One region of the Kitasatospora sp. NPDC034035 genome, then DNA from elsewhere that is predicted to be linked to it. Evidence: riboswitches for the same ligand, from Rfam matches in the RefSeq annotation. Region 1 holds a riboswitch; the other holds the start of a gene.
The links. Region 1 has a riboswitch for S-adenosylmethionine ahead of ACZ52J_RS23895 (aminotransferase class V-fold PLP-dependent enzyme). Riboswitches for the same ligand answer to the same signal wherever they lie in the genome.

Region 2: another riboswitch for S-adenosylmethionine. It lies ahead of thrC (threonine synthase); the one in region 1 lies ahead of ACZ52J_RS23895 (aminotransferase class V-fold PLP-dependent enzyme).

The regions. Positions count from the first base shown of each region.
Region 1 is NZ_JBVISA010000017.1:88,856-94,162, forward strand. Features, by position in the region: gene ACZ52J_RS23885 (rhomboid family intramembrane serine protease) at 1-321, shown strand, start outside; gene ACZ52J_RS23890 (Lrp/AsnC ligand binding domain-containing protein) at 363-644, shown strand; gene ACZ52J_RS23895 (aminotransferase class V-fold PLP-dependent enzyme) at 658-2,034, opposite strand; SAM riboswitch class IV at 2,087-2,206, opposite strand; gene trpD (anthranilate phosphoribosyltransferase) at 2,314-3,390, opposite strand; gene ACZ52J_RS23905 (response regulator) at 3,511-3,936, opposite strand; gene ctaE (aa3-type cytochrome oxidase subunit III) at 4,334-4,954, shown strand; gene qcrC (cytochrome bc1 complex diheme cytochrome c subunit) at 5,143-5,307, shown strand, end outside.
Region 2 is NZ_JBVISA010000075.1:3,104-8,410, reverse strand. Features, by position in the region: gene otsB (trehalose-phosphatase) at 1-708, shown strand, start outside; gene ACZ52J_RS42215 (alpha,alpha-trehalose-phosphate synthase (UDP-forming)) at 695-2,179, opposite strand; gene ACZ52J_RS42210 (glucosyl-3-phosphoglycerate synthase) at 2,253-3,233, opposite strand; SAM riboswitch class I at 3,405-3,540, shown strand; gene thrC (threonine synthase) at 3,557-4,837, shown strand; gene ACZ52J_RS42200 (MoaD/ThiS family protein) at 4,879-5,154, shown strand.

The sequences.
Region 1 (5,307 bases):
TACGGCTTCGCGCTCGCCGAGGCGCACGCGCCGGATTCCACCCGGGTGCTCATCGGAGCGTCCGGCGCGATCTCGGCCGTCCTGGGCGCCTATCTGCGCCTGCACCCGCGCGCCCGGGTGACCACCCTCGTCCCGCTGTTGTTCTTCCTGCCGCTGCGCTTCCCGGCCTGGCTGGTGCTCGGCCTCTGGTTCGCCCTGCAGTGGTGGTCGGTGCATTCGGCGGGCCCCGGGGTGGCCTACCTGGTCCACGTGATCGGCTTCTCGGCCGGCTTCCTCTACACCTGCACGGTGGTTCGCCACCCCTCGCGACGACCCGGCTGACGCCCGATACGCTGGCGGCACCCCACAAAGGAGCCCGAACAGTGATCACCGCCATCGTCCTGATCAAGACCAGTGTCGACCGCATCCCGGAGATCGCCGAGGCCATCGCCGCCATCGAGGGCGTCAGCGAGGTCTACTCGGTGACCGGCGGATACGACCTGGTGGCGATGGTCCGGGTGCGCCGCCACGACGACCTGGCCGAGGTCATCCCGGGCCGGCTCAACAAGGTCCCGGGCGTGGCCCACACCGAGACCCAGATCGCCTTCCGCACCTACTCCCAGCACGACCTGGAAGCCGCCTTCGCCCTCGGCCTGGACGAGTAGCGGGGCCGGGGCCTCAGCCCTCCCGGCGGGTGTCCACGACGCAACGCCCGCCCTCGTTGCGGTAGTTCCAGGCCGCGCCGTCCGTGACCAGCTCCCGAACGGCGGTCAGGAAGCGGTCGATGTGCTCGTCCGGCGTCCCGGCGCCGAAACTCACCCGGATCGCGTTCAGGCTGCGCTCGCCCGGCAGCGAGGGCTCCGGCGCACCGCACTCCGACGGCGGGGTGTCCTCGTCACCGAGCAGGGTCCGCACCAGCGGGTGGGCGCAGAACAGGCCGTCGCGCACCCCGATGCCGTACTCGGCGGACAGCGCGGCCGAGAAGTGCGAGCTGTTCCAGCCCCGGACGACGAAGGACAGCACGCCCACCCGGGCGGAGCCGGCGCCGAACAGGTTCAGCACCTTGACCTGGGGGATCCGCGCCAGCCCCGCGGTCAGCCGGTCGACCAGCTGCCGCTCGCGGGCCTCCAGCGCGTCGAAGCCGGCCTCGCTCAGCGCCCGGCAGGCCGAGGCGATCGCGTAGGCGCCGATGACGTTCGGCGAACCGGCCTCGTGCCGGGCCGGGCCGGTGTGCCACTGCACGGCCACCGAGCCGTCCGTCTCCCGGGCCACCGTGCGGGTTGCTCCGCCGCCGGCCAGGTACGGCTCGGCCGCGTCCAGCCAGTCCGCCCGGCCGGCCAGCACCCCGGCGCCGAACGGCGCGTAGATCTTGTGGCCGGAGAAGGCGATCCAGTCGACGTCCAGCTCGCGCACCGAGACCCGGTGGTGCGGGGCCAGCTGGGCGGCGTCCAGCACCACCCGGGCGCCGTGCCGGTGCGCGGTCTCGGTCAGCTCGGCGACCGGCCACAGCTCGCCGGTCACGTTGGAGGCGCCGGTGACGCAGAGCAGCTTGGGCCCCTCGGGCGCCTCGGTGAGCGCGGCGTCCAGGGCGGCCACCGCCTCGGCCCGCGAGCGCGGCGCGCGCAGGTAGGTGACGCCCAGTCCGGCGTGCGCCCAGGGCAGCAGCGAGGCGTGGTGCTCGGTCTCGAAGGCGAACACCCGGGTGCCGGCCGGAACGGCGCCGGCGAGCAGGTTGAGCGAGTCGGTGGTGGCCCGGGTGAAGACCACCTGGTCGCCCTCGCGCAGGTCGAGGAACTCGGCGACGGTGCGGCGGCTCTGCTCGAAGAGGTCGGTGGACAGCTGCGAGAGGTACCCGGCCCCGCGGTGCACGCTGCCGTAGTACGGCGCGTAGGCGGCGACGTCGTCCCACACCCGCTGCAGCGCCGGCGCGCTGGCCGCGTAGTCGAGCGCCGCGTAGCCGACCTTGTCACCGCTGGCGAGCGGGACCTGGACGTCGGCGCCGAGGACCGCGAGGGGGGTGCCGATCTCGGTGGCGATTTCGGTGGAGAGAGACATGAGGATGCACTCCTTCGGGGGTATGGGACCCCGGGAGTGCCAAATCGTCGGGCGTCCGCGCTTGCCGCACGGACGGTTTGCCGTGGCGACCCGGTCCTCACCCAGGGCACCCCGCCACGGACGGAGGGTTGCCGGACAGCAAGCTGGGGCTTTGGCGCTGTCACTCATGACCTGCCGAAGACTCTAGGTCGGGTCCAGCGGGTGGTCAAACGGGCATCCACCATCCGGACAGCCGGGGAGCCCGCGCCGGCGTACCGGCGCGGGCTCCCAACTACCGCTTCAGCTCCGGCTGGTGGCCTCCGACCAGCGCCGCAGCAGGTCCTGCGCGGCGCCCGAGTCGATGGCCTCCGCCGCCCGCGCCATGCCCGCCGCGAGCTGCTCCGCCAGCGGCGCGTCGCCCAGGTCGAGCGCGACCAGCGCCGCCGCCGTGTTCAGCAGGACGGCGTCCCGCACCGGCCCGCGCTCGCCCGCCAGCAGCCGGCGCGCGACCTCGGCGTTGTAGGCGGGGTCCCCGCCGCGCAGCGTCTCGATGCCGACCAGTTCGATGCCGACCTCCCGCGGGTCGAAGGAGGTCTCGGTGACCACCCCGTCGCGCACCACCCACACCCGCGAGGTGGTGGTGATGGTCAGCTCGTCCAGCCCGTCGTCGCCGCGGAAGACCAGCGCCGTCGAGCCGCGCCGGGCGAGCACGCCGGCGATCAGCCCGGCCAGCCGGGTGTCGAAGCAGCCGATGGCGTGGGAGGTGACCTTGGCCGGGTTGGTCAGCGGGCCGAGGATGTTGAAGGCCGTCGGCACCCCGAGGTCGCGCCGGGCGGTGGCGGCGTGCCGCATCGAGGGGTGGAACTTCGCCGCGAAGCAGAAGGTGAGTCCGACCTCCTCGGCGACCTGGGCGACCCGCCGGGCGGAGAGGTCCAGCGCCACGCCGAGCTTCGCCAGCACGTCCGAGGACCCGGTGGACGAGGAGGCGGCCCGGTTGCCGTGCTTGACCACCTTGGCGCCGGCGGCCGCCGCGACGATCGCCGACATCGTGGAGATGTTGACGGTCTTCGCCCGGTCGCCGCCGGTGCCGACGATGTCCACCGCCGGGCCGGGGATCTCCAGCGGTTCGGCGTGCGCGTACATCGCGTCCACCAGACCGGTGACCTCGTCGACCGTCTCGCCCTTGGCCCGCAGCGCGATCATGAAGCCGGCCACCTGGGCGGGGGACGCCTCGCCGCTCATGATCCGGTCCATCGCCCACGCGGTGGACGAGCGGTCGAGGTCCTCCCCCCGCAACAGCGCCGCCAGGATGTCCGGCCAGGAGCGGACCACCTGCGCGGGGTCGCTACCGCCGTTCGCAGGGTTCACGTTCACCATGGCTGACTCCAGCTGTTGTCGGTTCCCCCGCTCCGGGGGACGTCCGTACGGTTGGGAGCCAGCCTATCCAGCGGCGGGGCGCCTACGGCCCTGTCTTCTCTAGTACTGAGACACCGCCGCTCAGCGGCCGGCCGGAGCCCGCTTCGCCAGCCGTGCCCGCAGCAGGGTGGCGACCGCCTCGGCCAGCGCCACCGGGTCCACCGGTCGGGAGATCGCGGCATCGGCCCGGCTCCAGGCGGCGAGCCAGGAGTCCTGCGGCCGGCCGATCAGCACCAGCACCGGCGGGCAGCCGTAGATCTCGTCCTTCAACTGGCGCCCGAGCCCCAGCCCGCCGGCCGGGACCGCCTCGCCGTCCAGCACGCAGAGGTCCACGCCGCCCTTCTCCAGTGCCTTGAGCACCGCGGGGGTGGTCGCGCACTCCAGGTAGGACAGCTCGGGAAGATCCTCGGCAGGCCGGCGGCCGAGCGCCGTCAGCACCTGCTCGCGGGTGTTGCGATCGTCGCTGTAGACGAGGACGGTGAGCGTCTCATCGGTCGTGTACGCCATGGACCCTGCTCCCTCAAGTGTGATCCGGACCACGTTCGCCTGATCCGGATGCTACTCCCGATCACCCTCCGCCGAGGGCCCCTCGCGCACGTTCCTGCTCAAGGCGCCGCGCCCTGGTCTCACCCGCCTGGAGGACGGCCCGTCACCCGGGCCCGCCCGGTCCACCCGTACGGCCGACCCCGGCCTCTCCCCCCCTACCTCCCGCGGCTACTCCGACCGTGCGGCGACGCGCCGGGCAACGGGGTCGTAGGCTGCCCCGAGGAACCGTCAGAAAAGGGACACGCCGCTGCTCAGCCCCCATCCGGGCACCCCGTCGCCCCCCAAGCGGGCATACCGCACGCACCGGACACTCCGAGGGACACCCCCCGGCGTGAAGACGGAATAAGGGACCGACATAATGTCCGTCGTGGCGACAGCAACAGCAGTAGAAACCGGGCACGCGCACGGATCGGTCAACCGGCCGAACATGGTCAGCGTCGGAACGATCGTCTGGCTCAGTTCCGAGTTGATGTTCTTCGCGGCCCTCTTCGCGATGTACTTCACGCTCCGCTCCGTCAAGGGAGCCGAGTTCTGGACCGAGAAGGCTCACGCCCTCAACGTGCCGTTCTCCTCGGTCAACACCACCGTCCTGGTGCTCTCCTCACTCACCTGCCAGCTCGGCGTGTTCGCCGCCGAGCGCGGTGACGTGAAGAAGCTCCGCATGTGGTTCATCATCACGTTCATGATGGGCGCGGTCTTCATCGGCGGCCAGGTCTTCGAGTACACCGAGCTGGTCAAGAAGGACGGCCTGTCGCTGTCCTCCGACCCGTACGGCACGGTGTTCTACCTGACCACCGGCTTCCACGGCCTGCACGTGACGGGTGGTCTGATCGCCTTCCTGCTGGTCCTGGGACGGACGTACGCAGCCAAGCGCTTCACGCACGAGCAGGCCACCGCCGCGATCGTCGTGTCGTACTACTGGCACTTCGTCGACGTCGTGTGGATCGGCCTGTTCGCGACCATCTACCTGATCAAGTAACCAGCTGATCAGGTCGCTGGCCACCGGCTGCGGCCCCCGCCCTCACCGGCGACGGGCCGCTTCTGCCGGTGCCGACGCTCCCACCGACCGACCGCGCGCGCAGCCCTTAGACAGGCAGCCTCGTGCCGGCCAGACCGGCCGCCGGGTGCACCCACCAGTCGACCAGATCCTGACACCGGGGTTATTCCGTGAAAAAGCTCTCCGCACGACGGCGCCACCCATTGGCGGCGCTGGTCGTCCTACTTCTCGCCCTGGCGGCAACCGGGGGGCTGTACGCCGCGTTCGCTCCCGCCGACAAGGCGCAGGCCGACGTCGCCGCGCAGTCGCTCGCGATCGATGAGGGCAAGAAGCTC
Region 2 (5,307 bases), on a different contig from region 1:
CCGAGCCGGGCCAGGGCGCACCCGGGCGTGGCGGGGGCGCTGCGGGTGCTGGCGTCGTCGGTGCGGTCCGTGGTGGTGGTGACGGGTCGGCCGGCGCTGTTGGCGGTGGAGTACGGCGGGCTGGCCGGGGTGCCGGGGCTCGTGGTGCTGGGGCATTACGGGGCCGAGCGGTGGGAGGACGGCGAGGTGACGGCGCCGGAGGTGCACCCGGGGGTGGCGGGGGTGCGGGAGGCGTTGCCGGGCGTGCTGGCGCGGGCCGGGGCGCCGGCGGGGACGGGCGTGGAGGACAAGGGGCGCTCGGTGGCGGTGCACACGCGGCGGACGGCGGCGCCCGAGGAGGCGCTGGAGCTGCTGCGTGCGCCGGTGGGGGAGCTGGCGGCCGAGTACGGACTGGTGGTGGAGCCCGGGCGGCTGGTGCTGGAGCTGCGGCCGCCGGGGGTGGACAAGGGGGCGGCGCTGACCGGGTTCCTGCGGGAGCGGGGGGCCCGTTCGGTGCTGTACGCGGGGGACGACCTGGGGGACGTGGCGGCCTTCGCGGCGGTGGAGAAGCTGCGGGGCGAGGGCGTGGCCGGGCTGCTGGTGTGCAGCGGGGCGGTGGGGGACGCGCCGGTGCGCGAACTCGCCGACCGGGCGGACCTGGTGGTCCCGGGCCCGGCCGGCGTGGTGGAGCTGTTGGGGGCGCTGGGCGAGGCCCTCACTGGGACTTGAGCGGGGCCAGCGCGTTGAGCTGGTCGAGGAACCACTGCTGCGGGGGGAGCGCGGTGGCCGCCGCCGCGAGGCGCTTGGTGCGGTCGGCGCGCTCCTCCTCGGGCATGGTGAGGGCGGTGTGCAGGGCGTCGGCGGTGGCGATGACGTCGTACGGGTTGACCGTCAGGGCGTCGTCGGCGAGCTCCGCGTGGGCGCCCGCCTCCCGGGAGAGGACCAGGGCACAGCCGCGGTCGGAGACCACCGGGACTTCCTTGGCCACCAGGTTCATGCCGTCCCGGATGGGGTTGACCAGGGCCACGTCGGCCAGACGGTAGGCGGCGAGGGAACGCGGGAAGTCGTCGTTGACGTGCAGGATCAGCGGCTGCCAGGTGGGGGTGGCGAACTCGTCGTTGATCTCTTCCGCGAGGTCCTGGACGGCGGCCGTGTAGTTCCGGTACTCGGCCAGGTCGGTCCGGGACGGGTAGGCGAACGCGATGTGGACCACCCGGTCGTGCCACTCGGGGCGGGTGCGGAGCAGGTGCCGGTAGGCCTGGAAGCCGCGGACGATGTTCTTGCTCAGCTCGGTGCGGTCGACCCGGACGATGGTGCGGCGGTCGCCGACGGCTTCGCGCAGGGCGGCGAGGCGTTCGTCGACGTCGGGGCGGTGCGAGCGTTCGCGCAGGAAGTCGGCGTCGGCGCCGAGGGCGTGCACGCCGAGGCGGGTGGTGCGGCCGTCGAGGGTGACGGTGAGTGCCTCGTGGTCGACGGTGGCATCGAGGAGGTCCGCGCAGCAGGCGGCGAAGGCGCGGGCCCAGCGCTCGGTGAGGAAGCCGGCCCGGTCGGCGCCCAGGATGCCGGTGAGGACGGCGCGGGCGACGTCGTCCGGGAGCAGCCGGTAGTACTCGGGTGGGGCCCAGGGGGTGTGCGAGAAGTGGCCGATCCGCAGGTCGGGGCGGGCTGCGCGGAGCAGGGCCGGGGTGAGGGAGAGGTGGTAGTCCTGGACCAGGACCGCGGCGTTCGGGGCGGCTTCGGCGGCCAGGGCCTCGGCGAAGGCGGCGTTGTAGGCCCGGTAGGCGGCCCATTCGGTGCGGAAGGCGGCGTCGAAGGAGGGCGCCGTGGGGGTCGCGTAGAGCAGGTGGTGGACGAACCAGAGGGTGGAGTTGGCGACGCCGTTGTAGGCGCGGGCGAAGGTCTCGGGGTCGATGGCCAGCATCCGGACGGCCTGCCCGCCGACGTCGTGGCCGGCCAGGTCGAGGCGGCCGCGGGGGGCTTGCTCGGCGGCTCTGCGGTCCGCCTCCCCCAGGGCGGCGCAGACCCAGACCGCGTTCGGGTCGTCGATCGCGGAGAGGCCGGAGACCAGGCCCCCGCCGCCGCGCCGCAGGGTCAGCGTGCCGTCGTCGGCGGTGCTGAACGACACCGGTCCCCGGTTGGATGCCACCAGGACGGGGGCGGTGCCGGTCGCACTCGAACGTTCGGTCGTGAGATCGCCCATGGTTGGCATGTTGCCGTGGGTCAGGCGCGGCAAACCCGGGGCCCGTCCTCAGTTCACCCGGGGCCGCCCTCGGTCAGTGGCGGATCGCGTATTCGGGGACGGTGTGCATCGGGGGGCGCTCCAGGGCGGTCACCGGGTGGGTGTGGGCGGTGAAGGCGCGGGTCTGCGGGTCGCGGGTGAACTGCGTGAGCTGCGGGAGGAGGAGGTCGGCGGAGGCCTTGAGCCGGTGGGCGCGGTCGAGGCGTTCGAGGGCGGTGCGGTAGATGGTGGCGGCCATCCGGCCGAGGGCCTGGCCGTCCTGGTGGCGGTGGTGCCGGACGCCGACGTCCACCTGGGCCAGGGCGTCCAGGCCGACCAGCTCCAACGCGTCGACCAGCAGGCCGAGTTCGACGCCGTAACCGGTGGGGAAGGGCAGTCGTTCGAGCAGTGAGCGGCGGGCCGCGTACTCGCCGCCGAGGGGCTGGACGAAACCGGCGAGTTCCGGCCAGTGGAGGTTGAGCAGGGGGCGGGCGACGAGTTCGGTGACGCGGCCGCCGCCGGCCGGGACGACGGCACCGGATTCCGTCTCGAGAGGACGGTCGTACATGGCCTTGACCAGTTGGATGGACTCGTCGGTCAGCAGGGGGCCGACGATGCCGGAGACGAAGGCCGGATCGAACTCGCGCAGGTCGGCGTCCACGAAGCAGACGATGTCGCCGCGGGTGACCAGCAGCGAGCGCCAGAGCACCTCGCCCTTGCCGGCGGCGGCGGGCAGCCGGGGCAGGATGGCGTCGCGGTGCTCGACCCGGGCGCCGGCCTCGGCGGCGACGGCGGCGGTGGCGTCGGAGGAGCCGGAGTCGACCACGACGAGTTCGTCGACGAGCGGGAGGCGTTCCATCAGCTCGCGGCGGACGGTGCGGACGATGTCGCCGACGGTGGCCTCCTCGTCCAGGGCGGGGAGGACGACGCTGACCGTGCGCCCGGTGCGTTCCTTGGCCGCGAGGAGGGTGCGCACCGGACGGTCGGCCGCGCTCCAGGAGCGGCGGCGCAGCCAGGACGCCGCCTGCGGAAGCAGCTCGGGAGTCGGTTCGGCGGGCACGGAAGTCTCCTCGGCGGGTGGGGTGGGACGGCTCATCTCGCGTGGCGGACGGTCCCGTTCAGGATTGACGCCTTCGGATACAGTCTTCGTACAGCGGCCGGACCTTCGCACGCCGGGGTCGCCGCTGAGTACCACCACAATTTCACAAGCTCATCCAGAGGGACTGAGGGAACGGCCCGTTGACGTCCCGGCAACCTTCTCGCGCGGCTGTTCTCGACAGGCCCCGGCGGGACAGGTGCCAATTCCGGCCTGTGGCGCGTCCGCGCCGCGGGGAAGATGAGGAGAGAGGCCTCGCCATCATGGCTATCGACACTGTCGCACCTGTTTCCGTGGACCTCGGCCCCGCCGTCGCGCTGTCCTGTCGGGAGTGCGGCACCCGATTCCCGCTCGGTCCCGACTTCGCGTGCCTGGAGTGCTTCGGCCCGCTGGAGATCGCCTACGAATTCGGCAGCGAGGGCGCCGAGGAGCTGCGCAAGCGGATCGAGGCCGGTCCGGCCTCCGTCTGGCGCTACGCGCCGCTGCTGCCGGTGCCGGCCGACGTGGCTTCCAAGCCCAACCTGAACCCGGGCTGGACCCCGCTGGTGAAGGCGGACAACCTGGGCCGGGAGCTCGGCTTCACCGCCCAGCTGCACATCAAGGACGACTCCGGGAACCCGACCCACTCCTTCAAGGACCGCGTGGTGGCCTGCGCCATCGAGGCCGCGCGGGCGTTCGGCTACACGACGCTGTCCTGCTCCTCCACCGGCAACCTGGCCGGCGCGGTGGGCGCGGCGGCCGCCCGGGCCGGGTTCCGGTCCTGCGTGTTCATCCCGCACGACCTGGAGCAGGGCAAGGTCGTCATGGCCGGGGTGTACGGCGGCGAGCTGGTCGGCATCGAGGGCAACTACGACGACGTGAACCGCTTCTGCTCGGAGCTGATCGGCGACCCGGCCGGCGAGGGCTGGGGCTTCGTCAACGTCAACCTGCGGCCGTACTACGGCGAGGGCTCCAAGACGCTGGCGTACGAGATCTGCGAGCAGCTCGGCTGGCGGCTGCCGGAGCAGATCGTGATCCCGATCGCCTCGGGATCGCAGCTGACGAAGATCGACAAGGGGCTGCAGGAGCTGATCAAGCTCGGCCTGGTCGAGGACCGGCCGTACCGGATCTTCGGCGCCCAGGCGGAGGGCTGCTCGCCGGTGTCGGCCGCCTTCAAGGCCGGCCGGGACGTGATCAAGCCGGTCAAGCCGGACACCATCGCCAAGTCGCTGGCGATCGGCAACCCGGCCGACGGCCCGTACGTGCTGGACATCGCCCGCCGGACGGGCGGGGCGGTGGAGGACGTCACGGACGCCGAGGTCGTGGCGGCGATCCGGCTGCTGGCGCGGACCGAGGGAATCTTCGCCGAGACCGCGGGCGGGGTGACCGTCGGCGTGCTGAAGAAGCTGGTCGAGACCGGACGGCTGGATCCGGCCAAGGAGACCGTCGCGATCAACACCGGCGACGGCCTGAAGACCCTGGACGCCGTCTCCGACGCCGGGATGACCGCCGTCATCCGCCCGACGCTGGACTCCTTCCGCGCCGCCGGCCTCGTGTCCGCCTGAACCACCTCCGCCCCCGTGAGGCCCCACCCGCAAGGAGAGCCATGAGCGCCAACGTCCGCATCCCCACCATCCTGCGCACCTACACCGGCGGCGCCGCCGAGGTGACCGCCGAGGGCGTCACCCTGGCCGAGGTCATCGCCGACCTGGAGCAGAACCACGCGGGCATCTCCGCCCGCATCCTGGACGACGCCGGCAAGCTGCGCCGTTTCGTCAACGTCTACGTGAACGACGACGACGTGCGCTTCGCCGAGGGCCTGGCGACCGAGATCAAGGACGGCGCCAGCGTCTCGATCATCCCGGCGGTGGCCGGCGGCTGAGCCGTGACGCCGGCTATTCGGCCGCCCGCCCGTACGGAATTCCGCTTTCCGTATGCGCGGGCGGCCGGTTGCATTCCGGCTGGAATATTTTCGAGTCGAGTCGGAGTAGAGTGTCGCTCGGCTGGGAACAGGGGTTCCCTTGCGGCCACCCGC